DNA from 2 places in the Streptomyces sp. 8N616 genome. Region 2 is predicted to be linked to the other one. Evidence: riboswitches for the same ligand, from Rfam matches in the RefSeq annotation. Region 2 holds a riboswitch; the other holds the start of a gene.
What was found. A riboswitch is a leader RNA that binds a small molecule or an ion and turns the genes downstream of it on or off. The one in region 2 is predicted to bind cyclic di-AMP.
Positions count from the first base shown of each region.

Region 1 (7,212 bases), on a different contig from region 2:
CCGAGCAGATGCTCGAAGTGCTGTCCGCGAGCCCCGAGCTGGAGAACACACGGCCCGACGGCGGTTTCGCGCCGCGCCCCGCCTTCCGGCCGCTGACCAAGTTCGAGAGCGCGGGCCTCGACAAGGGGCACGTGGTGCGCGACCTCCTGTTCGTACGCCGCTGAGCCCGGAGGCGCACAAGCCTGTGCCGCGGCCCCCGGCCCCGCCGCCCTCTGCCCGGCGCGGCCCGGCGCGTATGAGGCTGCGCACGAAAGGCGATACGCCGCCGCACGGGGCTCCGGCCCTCGTTAGGGTCGACAGGTGCACCAGTCCCCGTTCCCGCAGCAGCCCCGGCAACCGCCCGGGCAGCCGCCTGCGCAACCATCCGGGCAGATGCCTGGGCAGCCGTCAGGGCAAGCGCCCGGACAATCGCCTGGTCAACCTCCCGGGCAACCGCCCGTCCCGGCCTACGAACCGCAGCCGCAGTTCGACGCCGTGCCGGAGCGGGCGCACTGGCGCTACCGCCCGCGCCGTGCACTCCGGCACAGCAAGGCACTGCGCTTCGGCACGCTGATCACCCTGCTCGCGCTCTGCGGCCTGGTCATCCTCGCCCTCGTGCGCGAACAGACCGGCACCGAGGGCTTCCTGGTCGGCCTCGGGCTCGCCGTGCTGCCCGTCCCCCTGATGATCGCCGCGTTCCGCTGGCTCGGCCGCGTCGAGCCGGAGCCCTGGCGGAACCTGGCCTTCGCCTTCGCCTGGGGCGCGTGCGCCGCGACGCTCGTGGCGATCATCGCCAACGGCTTCGCCACGGAGTGGATAGCCACCCGCGTCGAGACCGACTCCGCGACGGAGGCCGAGACCTGGGGGGCCACGGTCATCGCCCCGGTCGTCGAGGAGAGCGCCAAGGGCGCGGCGCTGCTCCTGCTCTTCGTCTTCCGCCGCCGCGACTTCGACGGCATCGTCGACGGCGTCGTCATAGCCGGGATCACGGCGACCGGCTTCGCCTTCACCGAGAACATCCTCTACCTCGGCAACGCCTTCGGCGAGGACCAGGCCCTCGGCTCGTCCGGCATTCAGTCCGTCACGGCGGCGACGTTCTTCATCCGCATCGTGATGTCGCCGTTCGCGCACCCGCTCTTCACCGCGCTGACGGGCATCGGCTTCGGTGTCGCCGCGCTCGCCGCGCCGCGCCAGCGCGCCCGCCGGGTCCTGGTGCCGCTCGCCGGCCTGCTCACGGCGATCGTGCTGCACGCCGTCTGGAACGGCTCGACCAGCCTCGGCGGGTACGGCTTCATCGCCGTCTACGGCATGTTCATGGTCCCGGTCTTCGGGCTGCTGACGTGGCTGGTGATCTGGTCCCGCGGCAGCGAGCTGAGGACCGTACGGAGCCACCTGCCCGCATACGTGGCGGCCGGCTGGCTGGTGCCGCAGGAGCCGCAGGCGCTGTCGTCCATGCGGGCGCGGGCGATCGCGCGGGACGTGGCGCGGCGCCACCACGGGAAGGCGGCGGCGCGGGCGGTCGCGGAGTACCAGGCGTTCGCCACGGCGCTGGCGTTCCTGCGGCAGCGGGCGCACCGGGGTGCGGCGGGGGCGGACTTCGTGGCGCGTGAGCAGGAGTTGCTGCACCACCTGTGGCAGCGCAAGGACCTGGCGCAGCCTGCGCTTGCGCATGCGGCGCTGCTGACGGCCCGCCCGTGGGTCCCGCCCCAGTGGGCGCCGCCCCACGGCTACGGTGGCCCGCCGCCGTACGGCTACGCGCCGCCGCCGTACTACGGCCCCGGCCCGGGCCCGCACCACCACCCACCCGCACCCACGGCCCGCCCATACCCACCCACCCGCCCTTAGGGCAGTTCCGGCGCATCACTGCGCCCTGGGGAAGGGCGGGGTGGGGAACGGTCAGGCCGATGCCGCCGTCAGCACGGCCACCTCCGCGTCCGTCAGCTCGAGGTCGGCGAGCGCCAGGAGGGCGGGGAGTTGGGCAGGGGTGCGGGCGCTGGCGATAGGGGTAGCCACCGTTCGCTGGGCGGCCAGCCACGCCAGGGCGACCGTGGCGATCTCCGCGCCCCGCGCCGAGGCGACCTCGTCGAGCGCGGCCAGCACGCGCCGCCCGCGCTCCGTCTCCAAGTGCTGGGCCGCCCGCCCGGCCCGCGCGCTGTCCACCGCCGCGCCCGCCCGGTACTTGCCGGTGAGGAAGCCGGAGGCGAGCGCGGAGTACGGGACGGCCGCCAGTCCGTGGCGGGCCGCGACGTCCGCGAGCGGCCCCTCGTACGTATCGCGCGAGACGAGGTTGTAGTGCGGCTGGAGGGCAGCGTACTTCGCCAGGCCCTCGCGGTCGGAGAAGGCGAGCGACGCCTCGAGCCGCTCGGGCGAGATGTTGGAGGCGCCGATCTGCCGGACCTTGCCCTCCCGCACCAGCTGGTCGAGGGCGGTGATGATCTCCTCGACCGGGACGCCGGGGTCGTCGAAGTGGGTGTAGTAGAGGTCGATGGAGTCGGTCCGCAGGCGGCGGAGGGATTCCTCCGCGGCCGCCTTGATGGTGCCGGCGGCCAGGCCCTTGAAGTCCGGGTGTCCGCCGGCCTTGGTGGCGACGACGATCTCGGAGCGGTTGCCGCGCGCCGCCAGCCAGTTGCCGATGACGGTCTCGGACTCGCCGCCGGAATTGCCCTGGATCCAGGCCGAGTAGACGTCGGCGGTGTCGAGGAAGTTGCCGCCCGCCTCCGCATACGCGTCGAGTACGGCGAAGGACTGCGCCTCGTCCGCGGTCCAGCCGAAGACGTTGCCGCCGAGGGAGAGGGGGTGGACGGTCAGATCACCGATGATCTTGTTCCTGTCAGCCATACGGCTGATCAACGCCGCCCGGCGCCGGGCTATTCCGGGCCGTGCCCGCACAGCGACGCGGACTGAGAAGCGGGGACGCGGACACGCAGGCAAGCCGACAGCCCTGGTGTCGGGGGGTTTGCACCAGGGCTGCCGACGAACAGGGTGCGATAAGTCAGAGCAACCGTACGGACGTCAGAGCGAGAGGCCCTTGCCGCGCAGCCAGGCCGCCGGGTCGATCGGGTCGCCGCCGCCCGGCCGTACCTCCAGGTGGAGGTGGGGGCCGGTGACATTGCCCGTGGCGCCGACGCGGCCGATCGTCTCGCCCGTCGTCACCTCGCCCGACGTCTGGGTCATCGAGGAGAGGTGGCAGTACCAGATCTCGGTGCCGTCCTCGAGGGTGAGGACGATCCGGTAGCCGTAGGAGCCCGCCCAGCCGGCCTCCGTGATCGTGCCGCCGTGCACCGCCTTGACGGGGGTCCCGGTCGGGGCGGCGAAGTCCTGGCCCGTGTGCGTGCTGGACCACATGGAGCCGGACTCGCCGAAGCTCGAAGTCAGCGTGTACGAGGAGGTGGGGAGGCTGTAGCTGCGGGCCAGCTTGGCGAGCCGCTCGGCCTCGGCCTTGCGCGCCGCCTCCTCGGCAGCCTTCCGCTCGGCCTCCTTCTTCGCGGCGGCGGCCTCCGCCTTCGCCTCGGCGGCCTCCTGGGCCGCCTTCTCCGCCGCGGCCTTCTGCGCGGCCTCGCGCTCCGCCGTCTCCGCCGCCGTCTGCTGCTGCTCGGCCTGGCGCATGATGCGGGCGCGCAGCGCCTCGCCCGCGTCGGCGCCCTCGGCCGCCTCCTCGTCGGTGAGACCGGCCTGGGAGAGCGGGGCCGCGGCGGTCACGGTGCCGTCGCCGACGCTGTCCGCGTCGTCGGATATCAGCGAGCCGATGCCGGGGAGCGCCTTGGCGTCGGGGAGCTTGTCCGAGACATACGAGAGGTCCGGCATGGAGATGGAGACCGGCGGCTTGTCCTGCGCACTCGCCATGCCGCCCGCACCGACGGCGGCGAACACGCCGACCCCGAGGACCGCGCCGCTGCGGGCCATGCCACCACCGCGCTGCTTGACGACGCGGTGCCTGCCGCGCACCGGGGCCAGGGAATCCGTGGTCGGGTTCCAGTCGCCGGAACCGGCGGCCGGGTAGTCCTCACCGAACTCACCGAATCCGCCCGGCCCGAAGTCGAAGCTCTGGGTGCCGGAGGGTTCGGGCGAGATCTCGGGGACAGGCCTGTTGGACGCCACTCGGGCGCACTCCTTTCCTTCCTTCTCGCCTACCGGGTTAGCTGACGGGTTCGGAGCAGGAAGGTCTCCTACGGGCCCCTCCGGAGAGGCGCCCGATTCACCCCAAGGTGGTGGTTCCCCGGTTCCCTTGGTGCAGGTCGTGCAGGTGGTGCTGGTGGTGCGGGATTCGGCGTAGGCGCACGGTGCCACCTCTTGTGGCGGCTGGGACGACCGCGCTGCGTTATCGAACGTTAATAGACGGCGGGACGTGATTCCAAGCCGTTCGGTGTGATCGTTAACGAAATCCCGAGGGACCAATCAGGACAGGAAGCCGCCAATTCGGGCGAGTTGCCCCCACGCCTGAAAACACCGCTCCCCTGATCGTGCGTCAGTTGTTATACGCAGGGATGCGCGCGGTTACGGAACGTAGGAGGCGGGGCGGGTGACCGCCGGCATCGCCATGCCGTCCGGCACTCCGCCCGCCGCATGCCGCCGTACGTCCGCCACGAGCGCGTCCGGCAGCGCGTCTGGCCCGGGTAACCGCCGGCCGCGCAGCCGCTCCCCCGGGTCGCAGAAGGCGCCCTCCGCATTCCGCGCCTCGGTCACTCCGTCCGTGAACAGCAGCAGCGCGGCGCCCCCGGGGAAGGCGAACTCGTCCACCCGGTCTCGTACGGGTGCAGGCCCTCGCGCCGCCTGCCCTGGCCCCGGGATGGTTTCCCTGCACACCGAGGAGCCCGAAATTGCGCCTTTGGAGTAGTTTCGTAGATATGAACACCGCAGCGAGGTCCTGGGCGGGCCGCACCCTGCTTCTGCCGGTGCTGGCGGTGCTCGCCGCCGCCCTCGTACTGGTGGCCGTCATGGCTCCCGGGGCGCGGGCCGCGGACGGGCTCGACAGCGCCGCGAACGCCCTGAAGAAGGGCCCTGTCTACGTCGATCCGCGCGCTTCGGGGCAGCTGCCCGCCGCCGATGCGGACGCGCTGGCGGACAAGATCGAGAAGGCGGACAAGCCGGTGTTCGTCGCCGTGCTGCCCAGCGCCTCCGAGTTCCAGCCGTCGACGCTGCTCCAGGACCTGCGGACCAAGGTCGGGATTACCGGCGTGTACGCGGTCGCGCTGGGTGACCGGTTCGACGCGGGCGCCGACTCCTCGGTGATGTCCCGCAACGCGGTCTCCAACCTCTCCGGCGCCGTGGAGCGCTCCGACCCCGGCGACGTGAGCGCCATGGTCAACGGCTTCGTCGATCAGGCCCTGCAGCAGGCCAACGGCCACGCCCCGGCCACCTGGAGCGGCGGCTCGGGCACCAGCACCGGCACCGGGGACGGCACCGGCGTCAGCGCGGCCGGCCTGCTCGTGACGCTCGGCGTGCTGATCACGGCCGTCGGCGGCGGAGCCCTGCTGGTCAGCCGCCGGGGCAAGCAGCGCAGGGCCGAGCGGGACCGTGCGCAGCTGGAGACGCTCCGCCCGGTCGTGGACGAGGACATCACCGCCTTCGGCGAGGAACTGGAGCGGATCGACTTCGACCCCTCGGCACCGAAGACGGACGACGCGATGCGCGAGGACTACGCCCGCGCCCTGGACTCGTACGACAAGGCGAAGGCATCGATGGACCGCGCGCGGCGGCCCAGTGACGTACGGGATGTGACCGAGTCGCTGGAGGACGGCCGGTTCTCGCTGGCCACGCTGGAGGCGCGGCGGGACGGCGAGCCGCTGCCCGAGCGCCGGGTGCCGTGCTTCTTCGACCCGCGGCACGGCCCGTCGGTCCAGGACGTGCAGTGGGCGCCGTCGGGCGGCGAGGAGCGCACCGTGCCGGTGTGCGCGGCGGACGCGGCGCGCCTCGAGGACGGCGAGGAGCCGATGGGGCGCGAGGTGGAGACGGCGTCCGGGCGCAGGCCGTACTGGGAGGCCGGACCGGCGTACGGGCCGTGGGCCTACGGCTATTTCGGCGGCGGCATCCTGCCGGGGCTGCTGGCGGGCACGCTGCTGGGCAGCATGCTGACCGGGCCGTACGCGTACGGGTACGACGGGTACGGCGGGGACTATAGCGGCGGCGACAGTTCCGGTTCCGACTTCAACTCGGGCGACTTCGGGGGCGGCGGCGACTTCGGCGGAGGGTTCGGCGGCGGCGACTTCGGCGGAGGGTTCTGACCCGAGCCGCCCTCGCCCGCCGGTCCCGCCTATCCACTCCCGCCCGTGCCGCCTGTCCCGCCTACAGCGCGTCGACCGCGCTCACCTTCCAGCCGTCGGACGTCCGCTGCAGGGTCATCCGCACCCGGTTGAGGTCGAGGCGCGGGCCTGAGACCTGGGTGCTGTTGGTGACCTGGTTCATGAACAGCAGGACGACGACCTTGTCCGGCGAAGCGGACACCACCGAAGCCGCCTCGTCGCCGGACGCGGGCTTCGCCACCGTGGCCTTGACGACCCCGTGGTAACGCTTCGCGGTGGGCGCGACGACGGTCGAGGTGGTCTTCCGGTACTTGTCCTGGAAGGCGCCCGTGATGTGGCTGCGCGCCGCAGCGAAGTCGCGGTCGAGGTGCCGGTAGTCGTACGACAGGATCGCCGGAGCCGCCTTGCGCGCGGCCGCGAGCGCCTCCGTACGGGCCTCGTTCGCGCGCTCGGCGTCCCGGTAGTCCCACCCGAGCACGGCGGTCGCAGCGAGACCCGCCACGACGAGGACCGCGAGTACGGCGCTGATCAGGCCGGAGCGAAGCCACGTCGGCCTCGGCTTCGCCTTCTGATCCGACTCGGGCTTCAGCTTCGGCTTCGGCTTCGGCTCAGCGGCCGCCTTCGCGGGCGTCTCCGCCTCCGCCTCCGGCGCGTCGATCAGCCCCGTACGTCCCGACGACGGCACGGCCTCCTCCTCCGCGGCCGGACCGTGCGCCTTCTCGGCTCGCTTGGCCGCGGCACGGGCAGCCGCGGCGAAGGAGGAACGGGACCGGGTCGTGCCGCTCCCGGCACTCCCTCGAACGGACAGCTTCGCCACGGTCTTTCTCCTTACTGGCTTTACTGGCTGTCAGCCGACGAATTCGACATTGGACGTCAGCCATCGCCCGCCCTCGCGCACGAGGTCGAGCTGCAGCCTGTAGTTGCGGGCCTGCCCCTTCGGAGCGGCGACGTTGGTGACCTTGCTGTCGCCCACGACCAGGACCCGGGCGGTCTT
Region 1 is NZ_JBQQBY010000027.1:17,106-24,317, forward strand. It holds gene trmB (tRNA (guanosine(46)-N7)-methyltransferase TrmB) at 1-164, shown strand, start outside; gene ACTWQC_RS23720 (PrsW family intramembrane metalloprotease) at 373-1,824, shown strand; gene ACTWQC_RS23725 (aldo/keto reductase) at 1,876-2,817, opposite strand; gene ACTWQC_RS23730 (M23 family metallopeptidase) at 2,992-4,077, opposite strand; cyclic di-AMP (ydaO/yuaA leader) riboswitch at 4,090-4,259, opposite strand; gene ACTWQC_RS23735 (SpoIIE family protein phosphatase) at 4,474-4,716, opposite strand; gene ACTWQC_RS23740 (hypothetical protein) at 4,824-6,200, shown strand; gene ACTWQC_RS23745 (hypothetical protein) at 6,262-7,035, opposite strand; gene ACTWQC_RS23750 (hypothetical protein) at 7,066-7,212, opposite strand, start outside.
Region 1: it holds a riboswitch for cyclic di-AMP, as region 2 does, so the genes downstream of both, ACTWQC_RS23730 (M23 family metallopeptidase) here and tgmA (putative ATP-grasp-modified RiPP) in region 2, are expected to answer to the same signal.

Region 2 (7,212 bases):
GGGCGCTCGATTCCTCACCCCACCCATCGACCGTCGTGCCGAACTGCGCTGCTACATGCGTGATCCGGACGGGTACCTCATCGAGGTCGGCCAGGCGACGGGGCTGCTCGAAGGCATCCTGGCTCGCACCGACACCTGAGCCCAGGGTCTCGGCGGAATCCCCGGACACCGCTGGCCCGAGCACTACCGGTCGGTCGCGGACCCGCTCGTCGCCCATGGGGGGTGCGATCGACCTACTTGACTCCGGAAGTTCCGGCTTCAGCGGCCCTGCAGAGCCTTGACGTTGTCCCCGAACGTCCATCCCTTCGACCCGTCCCAGTTGATCGACCAGGTCATCAGGCCCTTCAATCCGTTGTTGTAGGTGTTCCAGGCCTGCGACACCAGGTCGGGCGACATGTGGCCGCCCCCGGCGCCCGGTTGCGCCGGCAATCCCGGTACCTGCTTGTCGTAGGGAACCCGGATCGTGGTGCCCTGGACGACCAGGCCCCTGTTCAGGCAGTCCGTCTGCGCGGTGAACCCTTCGACCGTGCCGGCGGAGTACGAGTCGCCGGAGCACCCGTACATGCTGCCGTTGTAGTACTGCATGTTCAGCCACCAGAGCCGGCCGTTGTCGGCGTACTTCTTCACGATCGGCAGGTAGGCGCCCCAGATCGAGCCGTATGTCACGCTGCCCCCGGTGACGTAGGCCGTCTCGGGCGCCATCGTCAGGCCGAAGTCCGGGGGCATCCGGGCGAGCACGCCGTCGATGATGTGCACGAGGTTGGCCTGCGAGGTCGACAGCTCGTTGATGTTGCCGCTGCCGACGAGGCCGGTCTCGATGTCGATGTCGATGCCGTCGAAGTTGTACTCCTTGAGGATCGGCACCACGGTCTCGATGAAGCGGTCGGCGACCGTACGGGAGCTGAGGTCGATACCGGCCGCCGCACCGCCGATGGACATCAGGATTGTGGCACCGGCCCCCTTGGCCTGGCACATCTCGGCCGGGGTCGCCACCTTCACCGTCGCGTCCATCCCGTCCTCCCACAGGACGGTGCCGTCCGAGCGGATGACCGGGAATGCCGCATTGATCACGTTGTAACCGTGATCGCGGATACGGGTGTCAGTGATCGGAGTCCATCCGAACGGCGGGTGAACGCCGTTCGCCGCGCCGTCCCAGTTCTCCCAGTACCCCTGGAGCACCTTGCCCGAGGGCTTCGGCTTGACCGCGCAGGTTTCGTCCCGCGGTGCGCTCGGCGCACTCGGTGCCGCGGCGACCGGCATCTGCACGGCGAAAGCCATCGCCAGGCCGACCACCAGCAGACGTGCCGTCCGACCCATCATGCTGCGCTCCCTCGCATGCCGGTGACCGCATTCTGCGTAACACGCGTTGAACGTAAGTTGGTCGAGACCTATCGTCAATAGGTCTGGACCAACGTGAGCGTTGCCGCCTCCAGGACGTGGTCAGCAGGCCGGTATCAGCCGACAGGCGGAGACTGACCCGCCCAGCACCTGTCCGAGGTCACGCTCAGTCGTCGAAGTGCGTTTTGGAACCGGCGGTGGACGTAGTGGTGCCGGTCGCCAGCAGCAGAGCCTGGTCGCTGATGGCCGGGCGTCCGTCGGGCAGGACGTTCAACTGCCGTGTGGATTCATAGACGTAAGGAATCGCGAGGGGTGGGTGTACGGCCGGGCGGGCGTAGTTCAGCGCGAAAGGTCTCATCGTGTCTCCTCCTGCCTGCCGGGAGGGGTGGCAGGTCCTGGGTTTGCCCATCGGGCAGGGGAATTCAGCAGGTGGGGGTAGGTGGGAACGCAGGGGAACGCGTGGCCGATCACCGCACCGGGCCTGTGACGGAATCTTCGGTCCGGGGTGAGGCGTCAGCTCTGCGGGCCGTGGGCCGGCAGCCGGTCCAGCGAGTCGACGGCGGACCCGTACTCCGGGGTGGTGTGCACCTCGAAGTGCAGGTGAGGCCCGGTGATGTCGCCGGTGGCGGCGGAGAGTGCGATGCGGTCGCCCCTGCTTACCGTGGCGCCGGGGGCGCGCCGGCGGCGGAGCCGCGGCCGGCGGGGCGGCGGGTGGCGTTCCGGGGACGTGGGACGCGGTGTCGTCCGACTGCAGACGTCATGGAGGCTCCGTACTCCGAACGCCTGCGAGGTGAGCTGTCGGGTTCGGGCTGGAGACTCGCCCGGCCGTGCGGCTGCCACGGCTTCACCCCAAGCCGTCCGGAACATACGGTCCGTACGGCACAAAGTGGGTCCCCCGCTCCTGCCCGGCGGCGATGACGTGCTGCCGCGCGCCGGGGGCAGGATTCGGCGGTCCGGCCACGCGGTGTTCGTCTCTCGAACGCCGAGCACGTTAGAGGTACCTTGCGATTGAACACAAGGTCTTCACAAACGGATACGGAGTCAACTCACTTTCATCACAGGGCAGTTCGGGATGGGTAAGCACGATATCTCCGGCAAAGCGGCGCAGGCTCGGCCTCATGGTTGGACGGCGTACCGTCGCACGTGGCCGTCCACGGAGCCCACATGCACCAGGTCGGCCCGCCGCCCCTGGGCCCCGGCGTGGACGGATGCGGGTTAGGTGCTGGGGGACGTTCCGTTCGACGCATTCACCGAGCGCGTCCTCAGGGAGCTGGCCGGAAACGCGCGCTAGGCGTGCGCTGCCGGGGGTGTCACCAGCAGCGCCCAGGCGCACGTGCCGTGGGGCGTGACGTGGACGCCGTACCGCCGTGCCAGGGCGTCCACCAGGGGGAAGCCCCGGCCGCACTCGGCGAGGTCCGCGTCCAGGTCCATGCCGGGAACTGAAGGGCCCGGAACGGAAGGGCCGGGAGCGGGCCGCCACCGGCCGCCGTCGAAGACCTCGATCCACACCTCCGGAGGGGCGTGGGCCAGCCGTACGCTGACGTCGGCGGCGCCGCTGTGCCGCACGGCGTTGGTGACGAACTCCGTGACGATGATGCGCGCCGACTCGGCCAGGTCGTCGCCCGTCCGCCACGCCATGAGCTGTGCGCGGGCGAAGGACCTGGCCCGGTGCACCGCCCAGTCCTCGGCGGGCAGCGCGCAGAACGCCATGGCTCTGGGGTGCTCCGGACGCGGGACGGTGCGCTCAGGCACCGCAGCCCGCGTGAGGCTCGGGTATCGGTCGAGGACGGTCATGGCAACTCCCTGCAAAAATAAGGGCACTCGCGGACATCAGACGACGATCAGGGCCTCGAGCGTGCGCGGTCCGTGCACGCCTTCGACCCGGTCGAGTTCGATGTCGCTGGTGGCCGAAGGGCCGGAGATGAAAGTCAGCGGCCGGGCGGGATCCAGCCGGGCCAGAGCCTCCGGCACGGAGGCCACGATCTGGTCGGCCCGGATCAGGCACAGGTGGTAGTCGGGCACCAGGGTCAGGGCTCGCCGGCCCTGGCCGGGGCCGCCGTCGAGGACCAGCGTTCCGGTGTCCGCAATGGCCGCGGCCACCGTCGTCACCGTGCCGTCGACGCGGTCGAGTTCACGTACGGGCAGCCGCGGATCGTCGCTGAGCACCCGCTCCGGGGGCAGCCCGGCCCGCCACGCGGGCGGAAATCCGTGGGGCACGACGACGCAGCCCGCGCGGCGAGCGGCGAGAGCCTCCGCGACGGCCGTGGCCACGGCGCCGTAGGCCGCGCCGCCGGAGGCCGCGCTGTCGACGCCCGCCCCCACCGCTTCGGCGCCCCCAGCCACGTCGTCGGCGGTCACCAGCCGCACCACAGCCCCGTAGTCCGCCATCCGTTCCGCCAGCAGCTTCACCGCCGCCGGCGACCCGGTGGGCGGGGATCCGCCCCGGGAGTAGTGCCGGGCCACCGGCACGTCCTCCGGACGCTCGCCCTCCGGTACGTCCGCCAGCGCGCGGCGAATGCGGTCCAGCACTTCAGTGCGTGCGTTCACGAGTGTGTCCTCCTCCACCAGGCCCGGAAGCTCTCCTCGGCCGGGAGCGGTGCGTCGCGGGCGTCGGTCCAGGCGGACAGCGGCCCCGGCAACCGGCGTACGCCCCGGCGCCCGCCCAGCAGCCGCCCGGCCACGGCCCCCACCCGCTGTACCGCCGCCAGACGGGACGGACGGGAGAGCACCCAGCCCGCCACCGCCATCGCCGCCCGCTCGAGCCCCGGCACCCGGCGCCGCCTGGCACCGTCCACCACCCGGGCCCGCAGATGGACGAGCACCTCCGGGATATTGATCTTGACCGGGCAGACCTCGTAACAGGCCCCGCACAAGCTCGACGCATACGGCAGGGAGCGGTCCACCGGCGACGTCGCGCCCCGCAGTTGCGGGCTGAGGATGGCGCCGATCGGGCCGGGATAGACGGACCCGTAAGCGTGTCCGCCGACCCGCTCGTACACCGGGCACACATTCAGGCAGGCCGAGCAGCGGATGCAGTTCAGCGCCTGGCGGCCGACCGGGTCGGCGAGGGTGTCCGTCCGGCCGCCGTCCAGCAGCACCAGATGGAAGGTGCGGGGCCCGTCGCCGCCCGCGGTCCCGGTCCAGGTGGAGGTGTACGGGTTCATCCGCTCGCCCGTGGAGGAGCGGGGCAGGAGCTGCAGAAAGACCTCCAGGTCCTGCCACGTCGGCACGACCTTCTCGATGCCGACGACGGAGATGAGGGTCTCGGGGAGCGTGAGGCACATCCGCCCGTTGCCCTCCGACTCCACCACCACCGCGGTGCCGGTCTCGGCCACCAGGAAGTTGGCCCCGCAGACGGCGACCTTCGCCCGCAGGAACTTCTCCCGCAGATGCCGCCGCGCCGCCTCGGCCAACTCCCGTGGATCGTCACTGAGTCCGGCGGGTGCGGCGGCGCCGTACTCCCCCATCGCGCGCAGGAAGATCTCCCTGATCTCCGCCCGGTTGCGGTGGATGGCCGGCACCAGGATGTGCGAGGGCAGGTCCTGCCCGAGCTGGACGATCAGCTCGGCCAGGTCGGTCTCGTACGCGGCGATGCCGGCCTCGGCCAGCGCCTCGTTCAGGCCTATCTCCTGGGTGGCCATCGACTTGACCTTGACCACCTCCCGCTCGCCCGTGCCGCGGACGAGGTCGGCGACGATCCGGCTCGCCTCCTCGCCGTCGCGCGCCCAGTGCACCCGGCCGCCTGCGGCCGTCACCCGCTCCTCGAGCTGGAGCAGATACCGGTCCAGGTGGCGCAGCGTGCGCTCCTTGACGGCACGCCCGGCCTCGCGCAGCTCCTGCCAGTCGTCCAGCTCGCCGACGGCCTCCGCCCGCTTGTCCCGGATGGTGGCGGTGGCGTGGGCGAGATTGCTGCGCAGCTGCGTGTCGGCGAGAGCGGATCGTGCCGCGTCGGGGAACGCCGGCATACCGAGGAACGTCCGGCCGCTCATGCGGACTTCACCCCTTCCGCGCCGCACTGGGAAGGACGGGGCGGCCCCGTCCTGCCCACCACCTGGACCGACTCGCTGGAAGCGGCGGACGAGATGGACGCCGTGGACTCGGTGGAGGCGAGGATCTCGGCCAGGTGCACCGTGCGGACGCCCGTGCGCAGCCGGGAGAGCATCCCGCCGATGTGCACCAGGCAGGAGTTGTCGCCCGCGCACAGCACCTCGGCTCCGCTGTCCAGCGCGTGCCGCACCTTGTCCGCGCACATCGCCACCGACGTGTCGGCGTTCTTCAGAGCGAAGGTGCCGCCGAAGCCGCAGCACTGCTCGGCCGCGGGCAGCTCGACCAGATCGATGCCGCGCACCGCACGCAGCAGCGCCAGGGGCCTGTCGCCGATGCCGAGCGCGCGCAGCCCGTGGCACGTCGGGTGGTACGTGACCCGGTGCGGGAAGTGGGCCCCGACATCGGTCACGCCGAGGACGTCGACGAGGAACTCGGAGAGCTCGTACACCTTCGGCGCTGCGCTCACCGCCGCGGACAGCCGGCCGTCGTCGTCGGCCGCGCCTGCCACCCGCCCGTGGTACTCGCGCACCATGGCGGCGCACGACCCCGAAGGCGTCACCACCGCGTCGTAGCCCGCGAAGGCACCGGCGAAGCGCCGTACGAGCGGCACGCACTCCCGTACGTAACCGGTGTTGAAGTGCATCTGCCCGCAGCAGGTCTGGGCCTGCGGGAACTCCACCTCGCAGCCCAGCCGTTCCAGCAGGCTGACCACCGCCCGGCCGGTCGCCGGGGCGAGGGTGTCGTCCAGGCAGCTGATGAACAGCGCGATCCGCATGATTCCTCCGGTGCGCAGGCGCCGTGCGGCGGCGCCCGCGGGGATCTAGGGGAGCATCCAGGCGAGGGCGCCCGACTGCAGGAAGACCAGCACGCACATGGCCAGGAGGAGCAGCAGGCTCCACTTGATCGCGCCCCGGAACAGGACGGACTCCCGGCCGACGAGGCCGACGGCGGTGGCGGCGATCGTCAGATTCTGAGGGCTGATCATCTTGCCGACGACCCCGCCCGAGGTGTTGGCCGCGACGAGCAGGGTCGGATCGAGGCCGGCCTTGTTGCCCGCGGCCTGCTGGAGGGTCGCGAACAGGGCGTTGGCCGAGGTGTCCGAGCCGGTGACGGCCGTACCCAGCCAGCCCAGTACGGGAGAGAGGAACGCGAAGGCAGCGCCCGTCCCGGCAATCCACGTGCCGATGGTGATGGTCTGTCCCGACAGGTTCATCACGTAGGCGAGGGCGAGGACGGACGCGACGGTGAGCAGGGCCCACCGCAGCTTGGCCACGGTGGCGGTGAACTCGCGGGCGGCGGCCGCCGGGCTCACGCGGTAGACGCCGGCGACGACGAGGCCGGACAGCAGGAGCAGCGTGCCGGGCGAGGACAGCCACGGGAAGGTGTAGACGGTGGTGGTCGACGGCTCGCCCGCGGCCGTGAGGACCTGGCCGTCGAGACCCGGCCAGCTGATCTTGAGATCGCTGGACGCCAGGAACTCCTTGACCGGCTCCCACAGTTTCGCCAGCGAGAAGACCGCGATCACGATGAGGTAGGGCAGGAACGCCATGACGACCCGGGAGCCGCTGGCGCGGTCCTCGGGGGCCGCCGTGCTGCCCGCCGCCGAGCGCGTACGGGTCGCGGCGCCGGAGACGCCGGAGCCAGGCCCGCCCGGGGCGCGGCCACGGTGCGGTCCTGCGCCCGCGCCATCCGCCGGCTCGTCCCCGCCGGCGGTGCCGACGGGCCCGGAATCGCCGTCGCGCGCCAGGGCTGCCCTGGCCTCGTCGCCGCCCCGAGGCCGCCAGACCCGGAGGAAGAGGACGATCGCCGCCAGAGCCGCGAGCGAGG
Region 2 is NZ_JBQQBY010000006.1:62,806-70,017, reverse strand. It holds gene ACTWQC_RS07275 (VOC family protein) at 1-139, shown strand, start outside; gene ACTWQC_RS07270 (chitinase) at 259-1,317, opposite strand; gene tgmA (putative ATP-grasp-modified RiPP) at 1,505-1,696, opposite strand; cyclic di-AMP (ydaO/yuaA leader) riboswitch at 2,103-2,262, opposite strand; gene ACTWQC_RS07260 (ATP-binding protein) at 2,626-3,132, opposite strand; gene ACTWQC_RS07255 (LutC/YkgG family protein) at 3,169-3,885, opposite strand; gene ACTWQC_RS07250 (lactate utilization protein B) at 3,882-5,327, opposite strand; gene ACTWQC_RS07245 ((Fe-S)-binding protein) at 5,324-6,160, opposite strand; gene ACTWQC_RS07240 (L-lactate permease) at 6,206-7,212, opposite strand, start outside.